Regions from separate parts of the Streptomyces sp. NBC_01717 genome, predicted to be linked through region 3. Evidence: riboswitches for the same ligand, from Rfam matches in the RefSeq annotation. Region 3 holds a riboswitch; each other region holds the start of a gene.
What was found. Region 3 has a riboswitch for cobalamin ahead of OHB49_RS29340 (prenyltransferase/squalene oxidase repeat-containing protein). Riboswitches for the same ligand answer to the same signal wherever they lie in the genome.

Region 1: linked by a shared signal. The riboswitch ahead of OHB49_RS32000 (cobalamin biosynthesis protein) and the one ahead of OHB49_RS29340 (prenyltransferase/squalene oxidase repeat-containing protein) in region 3 are both predicted to bind cobalamin.
Region 2: linked by a shared signal. The riboswitch ahead of OHB49_RS15555 (ribonucleoside-diphosphate reductase subunit alpha) and the one ahead of OHB49_RS29340 (prenyltransferase/squalene oxidase repeat-containing protein) in region 3 are both predicted to bind cobalamin.

Annotation. Positions count from the first base shown of each region.
Region 1 is NZ_CP109178.1:7,064,926-7,070,829, forward strand. It holds gene OHB49_RS31990 (putative cobaltochelatase) at 1-1,618, opposite strand, end outside; gene OHB49_RS31995 (cobyric acid synthase) at 1,755-3,341, opposite strand; gene OHB49_RS32000 (cobalamin biosynthesis protein) at 3,338-4,318, opposite strand; cobalamin riboswitch at 4,470-4,598, opposite strand; gene OHB49_RS32005 (hypothetical protein) at 4,764-4,997, opposite strand; gene OHB49_RS32010 (inorganic phosphate transporter) at 5,010-5,904, opposite strand, start outside.
Region 2 is NZ_CP109178.1:3,463,925-3,469,828, forward strand. It holds gene mctP (monocarboxylate uptake permease MctP) at 1-1,047, shown strand, start outside; gene OHB49_RS15550 (GNAT family N-acetyltransferase) at 1,198-1,698, shown strand; cobalamin riboswitch at 1,752-1,876, shown strand; gene OHB49_RS15555 (ribonucleoside-diphosphate reductase subunit alpha) at 2,021-4,417, shown strand; gene OHB49_RS15560 (ribonucleotide-diphosphate reductase subunit beta) at 4,417-5,430, shown strand; gene OHB49_RS15565 (hypothetical protein) at 5,427-5,639, opposite strand; gene OHB49_RS15570 (GlxA family transcriptional regulator) at 5,721-5,904, shown strand, end outside.
Region 3 is NZ_CP109178.1:6,472,026-6,477,929, forward strand. It holds gene OHB49_RS29330 (energy-coupling factor transporter transmembrane component T) at 1-659, opposite strand, end outside; gene OHB49_RS29335 (SCO2322 family protein) at 656-1,303, opposite strand; gene OHB49_RS29340 (prenyltransferase/squalene oxidase repeat-containing protein) at 1,345-2,610, opposite strand; cobalamin riboswitch at 2,675-2,861, opposite strand; partial or broken gene OHB49_RS29345 (hypothetical protein) at 2,954-3,055, opposite strand; gene OHB49_RS29350 (MBL fold metallo-hydrolase) at 3,074-4,111, opposite strand; gene OHB49_RS29355 (aldehyde dehydrogenase) at 4,331-5,812, shown strand; gene OHB49_RS29360 (ferredoxin) at 5,812-5,904, shown strand, end outside.

The DNA.
Region 1 (5,904 bases), 590 kb from region 3:
ACGACGTCGGCGGCAGCGCCACTTCGGCGCCCTTGCCCCGGAAGGTGATCAGACCGACCTTGTCCCGCCGCTGGTACGCGTCCAGCAGCAGCGACAGCACCGCGCCCTTCACGGCGCCCATGCGCTGCCGGGCGGCCATCGACCCGGATCCGTCCACGACGAAGAGCACCAGGTTCCCCTCGCGCCCCTCCCGGGTGGCCTGCCGCAGATCATCGCGCCGCACCACGAGGCCGCGCCCGGTGCGTCCGCGCGCGTGCTGGTGCGGGGCGGCGGCCTGCACGGTCGCCGTGAGATGCAGCTTGGTCAGCAGCCCCTCGGGCCGCCGCGCACCGGTCGTGCGACCGTGCTCGGTACGCGCCCGGGACCGCCGCCCCGCCGCACCCTCGCCGATCCCCGGCACGCTGAGCATCTTCGTCCGGAACGGCTCGGCAGCTCGTACGGGCTGCTGCTCACCGCCCCCGGCCGGGCGGCCCTGCGAGGGGAGTCCGGGCGTGTCGCCGTCCCCCGCCTCGGGCTGCGGCGGCGTGTCGGGCCCGTCCTCCCGCGGCGGCTGCCCACCCCCACCAGGCCCGTCCGGATCGGGGTCGTCCCCGCCGCCGTCCCCTTCACCGCTGTTCTGCTCCAGCGTGTCGTCGAGCTTGTCCTCGTCGAGACCGGGCGCGTCGAACGGGTTGCGGCGGCGCCGGTGCGGGAGCGCGAGGAGCGCTGCCTGCCGGACGTCCTCGGCGAGCACATCGGTACGTTCCGCCCACGCGGCAAGTGCGGTCGCGGTGCGGGCCATCACGATGTCGGCGCGCATCCCGTCGACCTCGAAGGCCGCACAGGTGGCGGCGATCTGCCGCAGGGCACGGTCCCCGAGGGTCACCTGAGGAAGCAGCGCCCGCGCGGCGACGATCCGCTCCCGCAACGTCCCTTCCTCGTCGGCCCACCGGGCGGCGAACCCGGCCGGATCGTCGTCGTACGCGAGCCGACGCCGCACCACCTCGACCCGCTGGTCGGTCTCGCGCGACGCCGCGACCTCGACGGTCAGCCCGAACCGGTCGAGCAACTGCGGCCGCAGTTCGCCCTCTTCGGGGTTCATCGTCCCGACGAGCAGGAACCGCGCGGCATGCCGTACGGAGACCCCTTCGCGCTCCACGTACGAGGCGCCCATGGCCGCCGCATCCAGCAGCAGGTCCACCAGGTGGTCGTGGAGCAGGTTGACCTCGTCGACGTACAGGATTCCGCGATGTGCATCGGCGAGGAGCCCCGGCTCGAACGCCTTGACCCCCTCGGCGAGCGCCCGCTCGATGTCGAGCGCCCCGACGAGCCGGTCCTCGGACGCGCCCACCGGCAGCTCCACGGTCCGAGCCGCCCGCGACACGCCGCCCCCGGCCTCGTGAGGCCCATCGGGACACGCGGGATCGGGCGACGCCGGGTCGCACGAGAACCGGCACCCGGAGACGACATCGACCTCGGGCATGAGCGCGGCAAGTGCCCGCACGGCGGTGGACTTGGCGGTGCCCTTCTCCCCACGCACGAGCACACCACCGACAGCGGGCGATACGGCGTTCAGCAACAATCCGAGCCGCAGATCGTCCTGCCCGACGATGGCAGTAAAGGGATACGGGGTACTCACAAAGCCTCCTTGACGACGTCATCCATCCACGGACCGCATTCCAGCCCGTCCGGCGTTCGAGGACCGGGGTCCGGGGCGGAGCCCCGGTTACGGGAAGGGGCGGGGCGGGGAGGAAAGCCCGCCGCAGGCGTTCCCTTCACGCCAACCCCCCAGGCACCCCGGGCTCGTCAGCGCCACGCGCACCAGCCACAACACCGCCCCCTCGGGCCGCCGGCACCTCCGGGGCGCCGGGGCCCACGAACGGCAGTCCTTCCGGCACCCCCGCCTCGATCAGCCGCATCAGCGCCCCCGTATCCGCATGCTCCTCGATCAAGTCCCCCAGCCGGTCCAACTGTTCCTCCCGCAGCGCCCCGAAACTCGTGTCCGGCGCCGGCACGAACCGCCGCCCGGCAGCCGCCGCGACCTCCATCAGGAACCGCCGCCGGAAGCCGTCGCTCTCCAGCGAGCCGTGCCAGTGCGTCCCCCACACCGCCCCCACCCGGCACCCGTCCAGGAACGGCTCGCCGCCCCGCACATCGGCGACCCCGTGATGGATCTCGTACCCCTCCACCGGCTCCCCGAGCGCCGAACCGACCGGCCGGGCCAGGGTCTTCTCCCGGTCGAACCGGATCCGTACCGGAAGCAGCCCGAGCCCTTCGACCTGCCCGGCCCGCGACTCCACCTCGTCCTCGATGCGCTCGCCGAGCACCTGGAACCCGCCGCAGATACCGAGCACCGGACGCCCCTGGGCAGCCCGCCGCAGCAGCGCGTCGGCCAGCCCGCGTTCGCGCAGCCAGGCCAGCGCCTTCACCGTGCCGCGCGTGCCGGGCACGATCACCAGGTCCGCGTCGGCGAGCTCCTCCGCCCGGTCCACGAACCGCACCACCACACCCGGTTCGGCGGCCAGCGCGTCCACATCGGTGAAGTTCGACATGAGCGGCACCGCGCACACCGCGACCCGCAGCACGTCCTCGCCGTGCGGCGGCGCGACGACCGATTCGCGTACGGCCCCGCGCAGCGAGACCCGCAGTCCGTCCTCCTCGTCGATGCCCAGGCCATGGGCGAACGGCAGCACCCCGTAGGTCGGCCGCCCGGTGAGCCCGTGCAGCATGTCGAGCCCCGGCTCCAGCAGCGACACGTCGCCGCGGAACTTGTTGACCAGATAGCCCGCGATCAGCGCCTGGTCCTCGGCGCTGAGCAGCGCCGTCGTACCGAAGAAGGAGGCGAAGACACCGCCACGGTCGATGTCGCCGACGACGACCACCGGGAACCGCGCGGCCCGCGCGATCCCCATGTTCACGATGTCGGTGCGGCGCAGATTGATCTCGGCCGGGCTGCCCGCCCCTTCGCAGATCACCGCGTCATACGTGCCCCGAAGCTGCTCCAGACAGTCCACGACCGTGGAGAGCAGCGACTCCTGCCGCCCCCCGTGGTAGCCGCGTGCACTCATCTCGCCCACCGGCCTGCCCATCAGGACGACCTGGCTGGAGCGGTCGCTGCCGGGCTTGAGCAGTACCGGGTTCATCAGCGCGGTCGGCTCCACCCGGGCTGCCTGGGCCTGCATCGCCTGCGCACGTCCGATCTCCGCGCCCTCGCGGGTGACGAACGAGTTCAGCGACATGTTCTGCGCCTTGAACGGCGCGACCTTCACTCCCTGGCGCACCAGCCAGCGGCAGATGCCTGCCGTGACGACGCTCTTGCCCGCGTCCGACGTGGTTCCGGCGACCAGCAGTCCGCCGCTCATTTTCCGCTCCGTCCCGCGGCCGGGCGCCGCCCCGTGGCCGACCGCCGTCCCGCGATCAGCCGGCCCGCCGCGCACACGCCGAGGGCCAGCACCCCCACCCGGCGCGACAGCCGCACCGCGCGCTCGATGTCCTCGGTCCGCACCGCACGGCCGGCCGCGCCGTTCAGCACCGGCCGGTGCTCGACTCGGCCGGCGTACGCGAGGGTCCCGCCCAGCCGTACGCCGAGCGCGCCCGCGAACGAGGCCTCCACCGGCCCCGCGTTGGGGCTCGGGTGCTTGCCGGCGTCGGCCCGCCAGGCCCGTACCGCCCGACGTGGATGCCCGCCGGCAACCACGGCGAGCACGGCCGTGAGCCGGGCACCGGGCCAGCCCACGACATCGTCCAGCCGGGCCGAGGCCCAGCCGTAGCGCAGATGGCGCGGTGATTTGTGTCCGACCATGGCGTCGAGGGTGTTGACGGCCCGGAAGGCGACGAGTCCGGGCACGCCGCCCACCGCGCCCCACACCAGCGCGCCGACCACCGCGTCGGAGGTGTTCTCGGCGACGGACTCCACCACGGCGCGTGCGATCTGCGGCCCGTCGAGGGAGTGCGGGTCGCGGCCGCACAGATGGGGGAGCCGCTCACGGGCCAGTGCGATGTCACCGGCGGCCAGCGCGCCGCCGATGGCGCGGGCCTCCCGCCCCAGCGATGTGCCGCCGACGACCGACCAGGTCGCGGCCGCGGTGAGGGCGACGGATGCGGCGGGATGACGGCGTACGGCACGGGCGGCCAGCGCGGCTCCGGCCGCGGCACCTCCGGCGCAGACCAGGGTGTGCAGCGCGCCCCACCCGCGGTGGTCGCGCCACAGGCGGCGCTCGACGGCCGCGGCGGCCCGTCCGAACGCGGCGACCGGATGCCGTCGGCGGGGATCACCGAGCAGCTGATCGCCGATCAGACCGGCCGTGGCGCCGTACGCGAAGATGCGGTCGGCTCGCACGGCTCAGCCGGCCGTTGCGCCTCGAAGGACCTTCGTACAGCCGGCTCCCGGTGGGAGCGGCACAGAAACGGACGACGACGCACGGCAGCCGGGCATGGCGATATGTCCTCACTCAGGGTCCGCGCCCTGGTTCGACGTGACCGGCGGCGAGAGTCTCCTGGCTCCCGGATCCGCAGTTCCCCCGGCCTTCCAGCCCGCCTGCGCGAGCCGTGACTTCCGGTGTGGGGGACTGCTCCCCGGTGACAGTGGCGGGACCGCGCCGGATTCGCACCGGCTTCCTCTGCTGTCGCCGTAAATGGCTCCGGCAGTCCACCACGCTCCGCGAATGCCCGTCAACCTGGCCTTGACCTGCGGCGGCGCAGTGTGCGCGGACGCACATCGGGCCGGCCACACGCGAGGTGTGTCCGGCCCGATGGAACCCCGATGACGGAGTGCGGCCAGGTGCTCAGGCGACGATCAGATAGATCCCGTACGCGACCGCGGCCGCGCAGAGCCCGAAGCAGAGGTACGCGCCGGTGCGGGCGAGTGCCAGGGAGCCTGAGGCGGAGCCGCCCTGCGCAGCCGGTTCCGGCTGCTTGGAGAGGCCGACGATGCCCAGGGTGAAGAGGCCCACCAGCGCCACGGTGACGACGAGGGAGACGCCGAAGACGGAGCCGAGAGCTGCCCAGTCGATGTTCATGGTGATCTGTCCTTACACCGTGGCGGGCCGCGCCGGATCGGCGACGGTTCCGGCCGGGGCCGGGATGGTGGTCTTGAGGTCCGTGGCTGCGGTCGCGTCCGCCGTGGTGGCCGGAGCCGCGGCCCCGGTGGGCGGCGGGGTGACGGCCGCGATGGCGGTGGTGATGACACCCGCCGGTTCGGCGGCGGGAGCGACATCGCCGTGACCGACCGGCTTGCGGCGGGACAGCAGCCAGATGGCGGCGGACCCGCCGATCAGCAGCATGGCGACGACGACGACACCCCAGGTGCCCTGCTTGGTGAGGAACTCCGCGCCCGCACCGACCAGACCGGCGGCCGGCAGGGTCAGACCCCAGGCGACGAACATCCGGGTCGCGGTGGACCAGCGGACCACACCGCCCCGGCGGCCCAGCCCCGCACCCATCACGGCGCCGGAGCACGACTGGGTGGTGGAGAGGGAGAAGCCGAGGTGCGAGGAGGCCAGGATGACCGTGGCCGCGCTGGTCTGGGCGGCGAAGCCCTGCGGCGGCTTGAGTTCGGTGAGGCCACTGCCCATGGTGCGGATGATGCGCCAGCCACCGAGGTAGGTGCCGAGCGCGATGGCCATGCCCGCGGAGACGATGACCCAGACCGGCGGGTTGGAGCCGGGGGACAGGACGCCGCCGGTGACCAGGGCCAGGGTGATGATGCCCATGGTCTTCTGCGCGTCGTTGGTGCCGTGGGCGAGCGAGACCAGTCCGGCCGAGGCGATCTGGCCGGCGCGGTAGCCCTTCGCGGTGGCCTTCTCCTGGGCGTCGTTACGGACCTTGCCGCCGATCCGGTACGTCAGCCTGGTCGCCAGCAGTGCGGCGAGACCGGCGACGACCGGGGCGGCGACCGCGGGGAGCAGCACCTTGGTGACGACGGTG
Region 2 (5,904 bases), 3.0 Mb from region 3:
CTGATCTACCTGGTCATCGCGGTGGCGATCATCTACATCCCGATCAAGCTGGGCGGATTCGACGACATCTTCGCCAAGGCCGGCGAGGCGTTCTCGCAGAAGAACCCGGCGACCGGCGCCCCGCGCGGAGCGCTCGCACCGGGCGAGACGGGCCAATGGGGCTACGCCACTCTGGCCCTGGGTTCGGCGCTCGCGCTCTTCATGTACCCGCACTCGATCACGGCGACGCTCTCCAGCCGCAGCCGTGACGTGATCCGGCGCAACACCACGATCCTGCCGCTGTACTCGCTGATGCTGGGCCTGCTGGCGCTGCTCGGCTTCATGGCGATCGCCGCCGGGGTCAAGGTGCAGAACGGGCAGCTGGCGATCCCGCAGCTGTTCGAGAACATGTTCCCCGACTGGTTCGCCGGGGTGGCGTTCGCCGCGATCGGTATCGGCGCGCTGGTGCCCGCCGCGATCATGTCGATCGCCGCCGCCAACCTCTTCACCCGGAACATCTACAAGGACTTCCTGAAGCCCGATGCGACCCCGGCCCAGGAGACGAAGGTCTCCAAGCTGGTGTCGCTGCTGGTGAAGGTCGGTGCGCTCGCCTTCGTCCTCACGATGGACAAGACGGTCGCGATCAACTTCCAGCTGCTGGGCGGGATCTGGATCCTGCAGACGTTCCCGGCACTGGTCGGCGGCCTGTTCACCCGGTGGTTCCACCGCTGGGCGCTGCTCGCCGGCTGGGCGGTCGGCATGGTCTACGGCACGCTCGCCGCGTACGGGGTGGCGAGCCCGACCCAGGCGCACTTCGGCGGCTCCTCGAAGGAGATCCCGGGGATCGGCGAGATCGGCTACATCGGCCTGACCGCGTTCGTGCTGAACGTGGTGGTGACGGTGGTGCTGACGTTCGTCCTGAACGCGGTGAAGGCCCCGGCCGGAATCGACGAGACGTCACCTGCCGACTACACGGCGGACGCGGGCGACCCGGGCGTGAAGGTCGAACTCCCGTTGGCCAGGCCTGAGCCGGCCTCCTCCCCCGACACGAGCCCGTCGACCAGCTAGTCCTGCACGCCAGCAAGAAATGTGGCCCGGCCGGCGACGGAGGAAGGATCCGTCGCCCGCCGGGCCACACAGGTTTCGGACAGGATCGGCGCCCCTGGTGTACCCGGGCAGCTGCCCCCGGCCCCCACCCCCGTACGGCACACTTCCGCCATGGACATATCGATCAGGCCCGTCGACCCCACCGAACACCCCCTCCTCGGCGAGATCACCGCAAACGCGTACCTCGACGACGGCCTGCTCGACCTCGGTGCCGACGACCCGTATCTCGAACAGCTCCGCGACGTGCCGCGCCGCGCCGCCGAGGCCGACGTGCTCGTCGCGGTCGGCGCCGACGGCCGGGTACTGGGCGGCGTGACATACGCTCCGCCCGGCAACCCGTGGGCCGACATCGCCGGCCCCGACGAGGCCGAATTCCGGATGCTCGCCGTCGCGCGGGAGGCGCGTGGCCTCGGGGCGGGCGAGGCGCTCGTACGGGCCTGTATCGACCGCGCACGGGGTACGGACGGCGTCGCGGGGCTCGTCCTGTCGACGCAGTCGACCATGCTCGCCGCCCACCGGATCTACCACCGCCTGGGCTTCGTACGGACTCCGGAGCGCGACTGGTATCCCATTCCAGGCCTCCAGCTGCTGACCTACAGCCTCACCCTGTGAACCCCGAACGACACAACATGTGGGGGCTGCCTCAACGGGCGGCCCCCACATGTATGCTCGTGCTCGCTGTCGCCGCAGGGAAATCCGGTGGGAATCCGGAACTGTCCCGCAACGGTGTGATCGGTGCACTTTTGCGCACCCTGTAAGTCCGAGGACCTGCCGACAGCGCGTCCGGCTCGACCGATCCGGACGCCCAGACGTCCGGGCCTCGCGGATGGGCCGGTGGACGCCGCACGGAGTGCTGTCCCCTTTCCCGGGCACGCCTCTGCCCGGCTGCCCCCGCTCCCCGCCCGGCCCCGAGCCGAGCGAGGGAGAGCACCACATGACCATCGCGCCAGCCGATCCGGCTTCAGTCGCCGAGTCCACGGGAACCACGAACGACGGACCCGGGACCGCACTGCTGCGGACCCTGACCGACCTCACCGTCGATCTGCCCGACACCGACCCCGGACGCGTCGCCGCCGCCGCGCTGCGCGGCCGCAACGCCCGGTCGGACGAAGCAGAGCTGCGTTCGCTGGCCACCGAGGCCGCCGCGGGTCTGATCTCCGAGGACCCCGCGTACTCCCGGCTCGCCGCCCGCCTCCTCACCCGCACCATCGCGGACGAGGCGGCCGGTCAGGGCGCGGTGTCCTTCTCCGCCTCGGTCGCCGTCGGCCACCGCGAGGGTCTGATCGCGGACCGCACGGCCGCGTTCGTGGCGCTCCACGCGGCCCGGCTCGACGCGCTGGTCGAGCAGTCGCTCGCCGACGGCGCCGACGACCGGTTCGGCTACTTCGGGCTGCGGACGCTGCACAGCCGCTATCTGCTGCGCCACCCGCACACCCGTCAGGTCATCGAGACGCCCCAGCACTTCATGCTGCGGGTGGCGGCCGGTCTCGCCGAGGACGACTCGGCGCGCGCACTGGACGAGGTCGCCTCGCTGTACGGCCTGATGAGCCGCCTCGACTACCTGCCTTCCTCCCCCACACTCTTCAACTCCGGTACCCGGCACCCGCAGATGTCCTCCTGCTATCTGCTGGACTCGCCGCTGGACGAGCTCGACTCGATCTACGACCGCTACCACCAGGTGGCACGGCTCTCCAAGCACGCGGGCGGCATCGGCCTCTCGTACTCCCGGATCCGCGCCCGCGGTTCACTGATCCGCGGCACCAACGGGCACTCCAACGGCATCGTGCCGTTCCTGAAGACACTCGACGCCTCGGTCGCCGCGGTGAACCAGGGCGGCCGCCGCAAGGGCGCCGCCGCCGTCTACCTGGAGACGTGGCACGCGGACATCGAGGAGTTCCTGGAGCTGCGCGACAACACCGGTGAGGACCAGCGGCGTACGCACAACCTCAACCTGGCGCACTGGATCCCGGACGAGTTCATGCGCCGGGTCGACACGGACGGCGACTGGTCGCTGTTCTCGCCCGCCGACGTGCCCGAGCTGGTCGACCTGTGGGGCGACGAGTTCGACGCCGCGTACCGGGCCGCCGAGGCCAAGGGCCTGGCCCGCAAGTCGATGCCGGCGCGTGAGCTGTACGGCCGGATGATGCGGACCCTCGCGCAGACCGGCCAGGGCTGGATGACCTTCAAGGACGCCTCCAACCGGACCGCGAACCAGACCGCCGAGCCGGGCCGCGTCGTCCACTCGTCGAACCTGTGCACCGAGATCCTCGAAGTCACCGACGACGGCGAGACGGCCGTCTGCAACCTCGGTTCGGTCAATCTCGGGGCGTTCGTGGCCGACGGTGAGATCGACTGGGAGCGGCTGGACTCCACCGTCCGTACGGCCGTGACGTTCCTCGACCGGGTCGTCGACATCAACTTCTACCCGACCGAGCAGGCCGGCCGGTCCAACGCCCGCTGGCGCCCGGTGGGTCTGGGCGCGATGGGGCTCCAGGACGTCTTCTTCCAGCTGCGGCTGCCGTTCGACTCCCCCGAGGCCCGCGCGCTCTCCACGAAGATCTCCGAGCGGATCATGCTCGCCGCGTACGAGGCGTCCTGCGACCTCGCCGAGCGGTCCGGTCCGCTGCCCGCCTGGTCCGAGACGCGCGCCGCCCGCGGTGTGCTGCACCCCGACCACTACGCCACCGAGCTGACCTGGCCGGAGCGCTGGGACGCGCTGCGTGCCCGGATCGCGAAGACCGGTATGCGCAACTCGCTGCTGCTGGCCATCGCGCCGACCGCCACGATCGCCTCGATCGCCGGGGTGTACGAGTGCATCGAGCCGCAGGTCTCCAACCTCTTCAAGCGCGAGACGCTCAGCGGCGAATTCCTCCAGGTCAACGCGTATCTGGTGGACGAGCTGAAGAAGCTCGGCGTGTGGGACGCGCGCACCCGTGAGGCGCTGCGCGAGGCGAGCGGCTCGGTGCAGGGGTTCGCCTGGATCCCGGAGGACGTACGGGCGTTGTACCGCACGGCGTGGGAGATCCCGCAGCGCGGTCTGATCGACATGGCGGCGGCGCGTACGCCGTTCCTCGACCAGAGCCAGTCGCTGAACCTGTTCCTGGAGACGCCGACGATCGGCAAGCTCTCCTCGATGTACGCGTACGCCTGGAAGCAGGGGCTGAAGACGACGTACTACCTGCGCTCGCGCCCGGCGACCCGGATCGCCCGCGCGGCATCCGGCCAGGCCTCAGCCGCCCTCCCCATTCCCGTACAGCAGACGACGGCTCCCGACGCGGACGCGATCGCCTGCTCCCTCGAAAACCCCGAGTCCTGCGAGGCCTGCCAGTAATGAGCAACACCGAGAAGAACCTGCTCGACCCGGGCTTCGAACTGACGCTGCGGCCCATGCGCTACCCGGACTTCTACGAGCGCTACCGCGATGCGATCAAGAACACCTGGACGGTCGAGGAGGTCGACCTCCACTCCGACGTGGCCGACCTCGCCAAGCTGTCCCCCGGCGAGCAGCACATGATCGGCCGGCTCGTCGCGTTCTTCGCGACCGGCGACTCGATCGTGTCGAACAACCTCGTGCTGACGCTGTACAAGCACATCAACTCCCCCGAGGCGCGGCTGTATCTGTCGCGGCAGCTCTTCGAGGAGGCCGTGCACGTCCAGTTCTATCTGACGCTGCTCGACACGTATCTGCCCGACCCGGACGACCGCGCGGCAGCGTTCGACGCGGTCGAGGAGATCCCGTCCATCCGCGAGAAGGCGCAGTTCTGCTTCAAGTGGATGGACTCGGTGGAGAAGATCGAGCGGCTGGAGACGAGGGCCGACCGCCGTCGCTTCCTGCTGAACCTGATCTGCTTCGCGGCGTGCATCGAGGGGCTGTTCTTCTACGGCGCGTTCGCGTACGTCTACTGGTTCCGCTCGCGCGGCCTGCTGCACGGTCTCGCCACGGGGACCAACTGGGTCTTCCGTGACGAGACGATGCACATGAACTTCGCGTTCGAGGTCGTGGACACCGTCCGCAAGGAGGAGCCCGACCTCTTCGACGACGAACTCCAGCAGCAGGTCACCGACATGCTGAAGGAGGCCGTCGACGCGGAGCTGCAGTTCGGCCGTGACCTGTGCGGCGACGGTCTGCCGGGCATGAACACCGAGTCGATGCGCGAGTACCTGCAGTGCGTGGCCGACCAGCGGCTCGCCAGGCTCGGCTTCCCGACGGTCTACGGCTCCGAGAACCCGTTCTCGTTCATGGAGTTGCAGGGTGTTCAGGAGCTGACGAACTTCTTCGAGCGCCGCCCGTCGGCGTACCAGGTGGCGGTGGAGGGCTCGGTCGCCTTCGACGACGACTTCTAGACCCTGGCACCGACCCTGGGGTACGGGCGCCGCGTGGCTGTGACCGGCTGCGCGGCGCCTGCCGTTTCCGGGGGCTCCGCCCGCCGTTCGTTCTCTGCGGCGCGCAGCTCACGGTCGATCCGGCGCTCCCGGGCGAGCCCGATGAGTGCGGGCAGCAGGACGAGAGCGAAAAGTGCGGCTATGGCCAGGAAGTTCGTGAATGTGTTCATGCCTCTACTGTCGTCTGTGCGGCCGCATTCCGGCAGTGGCAGGACTGCCACACAGCATCGAATTACTGCCACACTGATGGCATGCTGAAGAATGTCGCCGCTCTCCTGCTGGACGAGGTCCACCCCTTCGAACTCGGCGTGCTGTGCGAGGTGTTCGGCCTCGACCGCAGCGACGAGGGTCTGCCGGTCCACGATTTCGCGGTGGTCTCCGCGGAAGGCCCGGTGCTGCGGACCCATGCCGGGTTCACCATCAGCACTCCGCACG
Region 3 (5,904 bases):
GCACCCTCCAGCACCGGCAGCCCGATCTGCAGGACGGCCTTGATGCCACCGGCGGGGCGGCCCCGCAGCCGCCGTGCGGTGCGCAGCCGCACCACATCGGCAACCATGTTCGGTGCGAACGTCATCGCGACGACGACCGCGACGCCCGCCTCGTACAGGGCGCCCGGCAGCGACTTCAGCAGCCGGGCCGGGTTGGCGAGCGAGTTCGCCGCCCCGATGCAGATCAGCAGGGTGGCCAGCTTCGCCCCGTCGTACAGCGCGAAGAGCAACTGTTCGGCGGTGACCCGGCCGCCGATCCTGACGCCCTGCGCCCAGTCGGGCAGCGGCACTTCGGGCAGGGTGAACACCGGGTGCGTACCGGGGATCGGCGAGCCGAGAAAGACGGAGAACAGCAGCCGCACGCCTACGACGAACAGCCCGATCCTGATGAACGCCCCGTACGAACGGGCCCACGGCGCATCCGTCCGGCGCGCCGCCACGACGTAACCGGCCACCCCCACCAGCAGCCCGAGCAGCAGTGGATTGCTGGTCCGGGAGGCGGCGGTGGCCAGCCCGAGCGCCCACAGCCACCAGGCCCCCGCGGGCAGGGCGTTGCTGCGGGTCGCCTCGGGGGCACGCAGGGCACGGCCCGGCCGGGCCGTGCCGGCGGAGACGGTCATCCGCGGCGGCGGCGGGCCTGCACGACCGCGGCGACGCCGAGCAGAAGGACGGCGGCGACACCGGCGAGCACCCCGGCGGACGGACCGCCGCTGCCGCTCCCCGGGTGGGCCGAGGCGGACGGGCTCGCGGGCTCCTGCGACGTGGTGTCGGCGTGCCCGGTGCCGGAGACCTGCTCACCGCAGCCCGAGGCCGGATAGCCGGAGATCGCGCAGAGCAGTGCCTCGCTGCTGTAGCGCAGCGGCTTGGCCACGGAGGCGAGGGCCTCCGCGGCGCTCGCGTCCTCGGCGACCTGCGCGCACGCGGTACGCGGCGCGGGCGGCGTCTCCCCGTCAGGGGCGTCCGCCGCCGTGCCGGGGTCGATGACGAGCGCGACCCGCTTGCTGCCGTCCTTGGCGGGGGTGTCCGCGCAGATCGCCGCGAAGTCGGGGGCGCGGCGTGGCTTCGCCGAGTCCTGGGAGTCCTCGCTGACCGAGAACCGGAAGCCCTGCACCGCACCGTCGTCGGGCCGGACCAGCGACGGGCCCTGGGTGGCATACGCCCAGCCCGTCCCCTTGCCCTCCCAGAACGACCAGTAGCGGTAGCCGGCCGCGTGGGCGGTGCCCGCGCCGAGCACGGTCAGGACGGCGCCGAGAACGAGCAGCAGGGCGCCCGCCGTCGGCCACCCGGATCGATTCCCCGCTCGGTTCACAGCTGCGGGGTCTTCCGGCGGCTGCTGATGAGGAAGCCGACACCGGCACCGGCGGCGAGACCGATACCGACGAGCCACCACACGCCGAGACCGGCGTCGTCGCTCGTGCCGTCCTGCGCCGCGTAGTCGCTGGTGGCCGGCGAGGGTGTGTGGACGGCGGCCGGCTTCGGCCCGGTCGCGCTCAGCCGCTCGACCAGGTCGACACCGCCGAAGTCGCGGGCATCGGCGCCGGTCGTGTGCGCGGCCACGACCAACTGGGCGTAGGCGGCCGGGCCGTTCTCGGCCGCCCAGGGCGCGGCGTGCTTCTTCAGCCAGCCGAGCGCGCCGGCCGCCTTGTCCTGGTGGCCCGCGGCGGCCAGGGCGACGACCGCGTCCGCGGTGTTGCCGAAGTCGGGCTGCTCGGTGGTGTCGGTGGCGCCCGGCATCGGCGGCTGGTTCAGGTGGCCGGTCTTCGCGAGGGCACCCGCGAGATAGTGCGCACCGTTCTGGGCGGCCTGCTCGGGCTTGACGACGGCGCCCTTGTGGCAGGTGGGCGCCTTGTCCTCGGACGCGGAATTGTTCCAGGCGGCCAGCCCCTTGCCCATGGAACCGAGCACACCGGCCGCGGTGGCGTCCGCGTTGGCGGCGAGCTTGCCGCCCTTGTCGGGCTGGTACGCGAACGCGCCGCCGTCCTTGCCGCCGCACGGGATCGCCAGCTCGAGCAGCGCGTCGTACGGCGTTTTGCCGCCCTCGGTCGTCACATCGCCGAGCCGCTGGCCCCGCTTGGCCAGGGCGCCGATCACGATCGAGGTGGAGTTGGCGTCGCTGGGCGAGCCCGGGTTGTAACCCCAGCCGCCGTCCTCGTTCTGAACGGACTTCAGCCAGGCGACCCCGTTGTCGACGGCATCGCCGTGCCCGCCGACCTCGGCGAGCGCCTGGACCGCGGCGGCTGTGGCGTTGGTGTCCGTCATGGTCTTCGCGTCGCACGGTTTGCTGACATCCGCGCGGTACGAGGCGTAGGCGCCGCTGTCACACTGCTGGGCGACCAGCCAGTCGACGGACGCGGCCGCGGGGGTGACCCCTTCGAGCCGCTGGGCGATGAAGGCCAGCGACTGCCTCCAGACCCCGTCGTACGTCGGGTCCTTGGTGCCGTACAGCCCGGACGGCAGCGCGACGGACGGGGTGGGCGACGGAGACGGCGCCGCCACCGCGGCCGGGGCAGCGGCCGCACAGAGCACGGTGGCGGTGGCGGCGAGCGTTGCTGCGGTGCGGCGAACGGTCATGGTGGGCTGGGCCTCTCCTGCGGTGGGAACCGGGCACAGGCACACTCAGGCACCAGGCTCCGGCCCCGTATGCCTCGACGGTGCCGGTCACCGGGGTTCCGGTGACGCGAGCCGGTCACGACCGCGGACAGGGCATTCCGACTCACCGCTGTGTCAGCGGCTCACGGTTGCGTGGTCAGTGCCGGATTCGCACCGGCTTCCCCCTGAACGGGCATGATGACGACGCCCACACTCTACCGGGGCCTAGCCCGCCGCTTCGGGCGGAGGGGCGCCCGGAACAGCGACGTACGTCACCCGTGAGGTCGGGCCGGGTCGGGCCGGGTCGGAGCGGTGGGAGAGGAGGTCAGCCCCTGATGACGGCCGGTGCCTCATCGCGAACCGTGGCCATGGTGGCCTTGTCGCGGGCTTCGTCGTTCAGGCGGAGGAGCGGCTCGGTGTTGGAGGGGATCGTCGGCGAACCCCCTCACACCGCGATGTACGTCACCGGATCGCTCCCTGTCATCGCCTCCGCGCGCCCCAGCTTCACCAGTCGGCGGACGTGGGCCTCGGCCTCCGAGACCGCAATGTTCCGTGAGCCGTGCGGGATCTGTTCCCACGGCCGGTTCCACTCCATCCGCTCGGCCAGCTGCCACGGCGTGAGCGGGGTGGCGAGCAGCGCGAGCAGGCCGGTCAGCCGCTCCTCGTGGTGGTCGAGGAGTTCCTGTACGCGCCGGGCCGCGTCCGGGAACGCGTGCTGGTGGGCGGGCAGCACCTCGGCGACGCCCAGCCGGCCGATGCGCTCCAGCGAGTCGAGGTAGTCGCCCAGTGGGTCGGTGGCCGTCGCGTCGTCCGGGTCCTCGTACAGCCCGATGTGCGGACTGATCCCGGGCAGCAGATGGTCGCCGGAGAAGAGCCGGCCGCGGCCGGGCAGGTTCGCCGGGTGGTCCTCCTCCAGATGCAGGCAGACATGGCCGGGGGTGTGGCCCGGCGTCCAGACCGCGCGGAGCCGGCGGCCCGCCAGGTCGAGCAGCTCGCCGGGGACGATCTCGCGGTCCGGGAGGGCGGCGCGAAGGCCGGGCAGGGTGCGCATCCGGCCGGTGGCGCGGGCGGCGCGCAGTGGGGCGAGGTGGTCCTCGGGGGCGCCGACCGCGGTGAGTTTCGCCGCCAGGTAGGCCAGCCAGGTGCCCGGTTCGGACTCGCGGGTGCGGCGCACGATCGCGGTGTCCGCGGCGTGCATCGCGATCCAGGCCCCGGATGATTCGCGGACCTGGCCGGACAGGCCGTGGTGGTCGGGGTGGTGGTGGGTGATGACCACGCCATGGATGTCGGTGATGCCGACTCCGATGGCGGTGAGGCCCGCGACCAGGGTGTCCCAGGCCTCCGGGTCGTCCCAGCCGGTGTCGATCAGGACCGGGCCGCGGCCGGTGTCAAGGACGTGAACCAGGGTGTGGCCGAGCGGGTTGTCCGGGATGGGGACCTTGATGGACCACACGCCGCCGCCGTGCTCGGTCACCTGTGTCATGAGATCCCCATCTCTCGTCCCGGCATGCGGCCGTGCTGCGCCGCAACCACTGTAACGAGAACTCGTTCCAGTAGTAGCCCTGGTCGACTATTCGTCCGAGGTCGATCGCCGTCGGATCCGTGGACTCCTGGAACTGGAACTGGTATCAGTTCTGACACGGAGTCAGGTATGGAGTCAGGTGCGGAGTCGGTACGTGCCGGGTCGCGGGAGGCAGCAGCCATGACCGAGCTTGTCGAACACGGAAAACTGTTCATCGGCGGGGAGTTGGTCGATCCGCTCGGCCAGGACGTCATCGAGGTGATATCGCCCCACACCGAGCAGGTCATCGGCCGGGTGCCGCACGCCTGCGAGGGGGACGTGGACCGGGCTGTCGACGCCGCCCGCCGGGCCTTCGACGAAGGGCCCTGGCCGCGGGCGTCCCTCGACGAGCGGATCGAGGTGATCACCCGGATCAAGGACGCGTTCGCCGTGCGGTACGAGGAGATCGCCCGCGTCATCAGCTCCGAGAACGGAACCCCGTACAGCTCCAGTGTGATGGTGCAGGCACTCGCCGCGATGATGGTGTGGGACGCGGCGATCACCGTCGCCCGTACCTTCCCGTACGAGGAACGGCGCGACGGCGTCCTCGGGCCGCTGCTGGTGCGCCGGGAGCCGGTCGGCGTCGTCGCGGCCGTCGTGCCGTGGAACGTCCCGCAGTTCACCGCCGCCGCCAAACTCGCGCCCGCGCTGCTGTCCGGCTGCACGGCCGTCCTCAAGGTCTCGCCCGAATCGCCCCTGGACGCCTACATCCTGGCCGAGATCGCCGCCGAGGCCGGGCTCCCCGAGGGCGTGCTGTCGATCCTCCCGGCGGACCGCGAGGTGAGTGAGTACCTGGTCGGGCATCCGGGCATCGACAAGGTGTCGTTCACCGGCTCCGTCGCGGCCGGCCGCCGGGTCATGGAGGTCGCTTCGCGCAACCTCACCCGGGTCACCCTGGAGCTGGGCGGAAAGTCCGCCGCCGTCATCCTCCCGGACGCCGATCTCGACGCGGCCGTCGCGGGCATCGTCCCGTTCGCCTGGATGATCAACGGCCAGGCGTGTGTCGCCCAGACCCGCATTCTCGTCCCGCACTCCCGCTACGACGAGATCGCCGAGGCGTTCGCCGCCGCGGCGGGCGCGCTGAAGGTCGGCGACCCGCTCGACCCCGCCACCGAGCTCGGCCCGCTGGTCGCGCGGCGTCAGCAGCAGCGCTCCCTCGACTACATCCGGATCGGCCAGGAGGAAGGTGCCAAGATCCTTACGGGCGGCGGCCGTCCGGCCTCCCAGGAGCGTGGCTGGTACGTCGAGCCGACCCTCTTCGGATCCGTCGACAACTCCATGCGCATCGCCCGCGAGGAGATCTTCGGCCCGGTCATCTGCCTGCTGCCGTACGGCGACGAGGCGGAGGCGGTGAAGATCGCCAACGACTCGGAGTACGGGCTCAGCGGCAGTGTCTGGACCGCCGACACCGAACGTGGCATCGACATCGCACGCCGGGTCAGGACCGGCACGTACAGCGTCAACACGTTCAGTCTCGACATGCTCGGCCCGTTCGGCGGCTACAAGAACTCCGGCCTGGGACGGGAGTTCGGCCCCGAGGGGTACGGCGAGTACTTCGAGCACAAGATGATCCATCTGCCCGCCGGGTACCAGCCCGCGCAGCCCGGACCGCAGGAGGCGTGATGGGGGACCGCTGGCAGGTGGAGGTCGACCGGAGCGTCTGCATCGGCTCCGGGATGTGCGTGAACCACGCCCCGGACGGCTTCCGGCTGGAC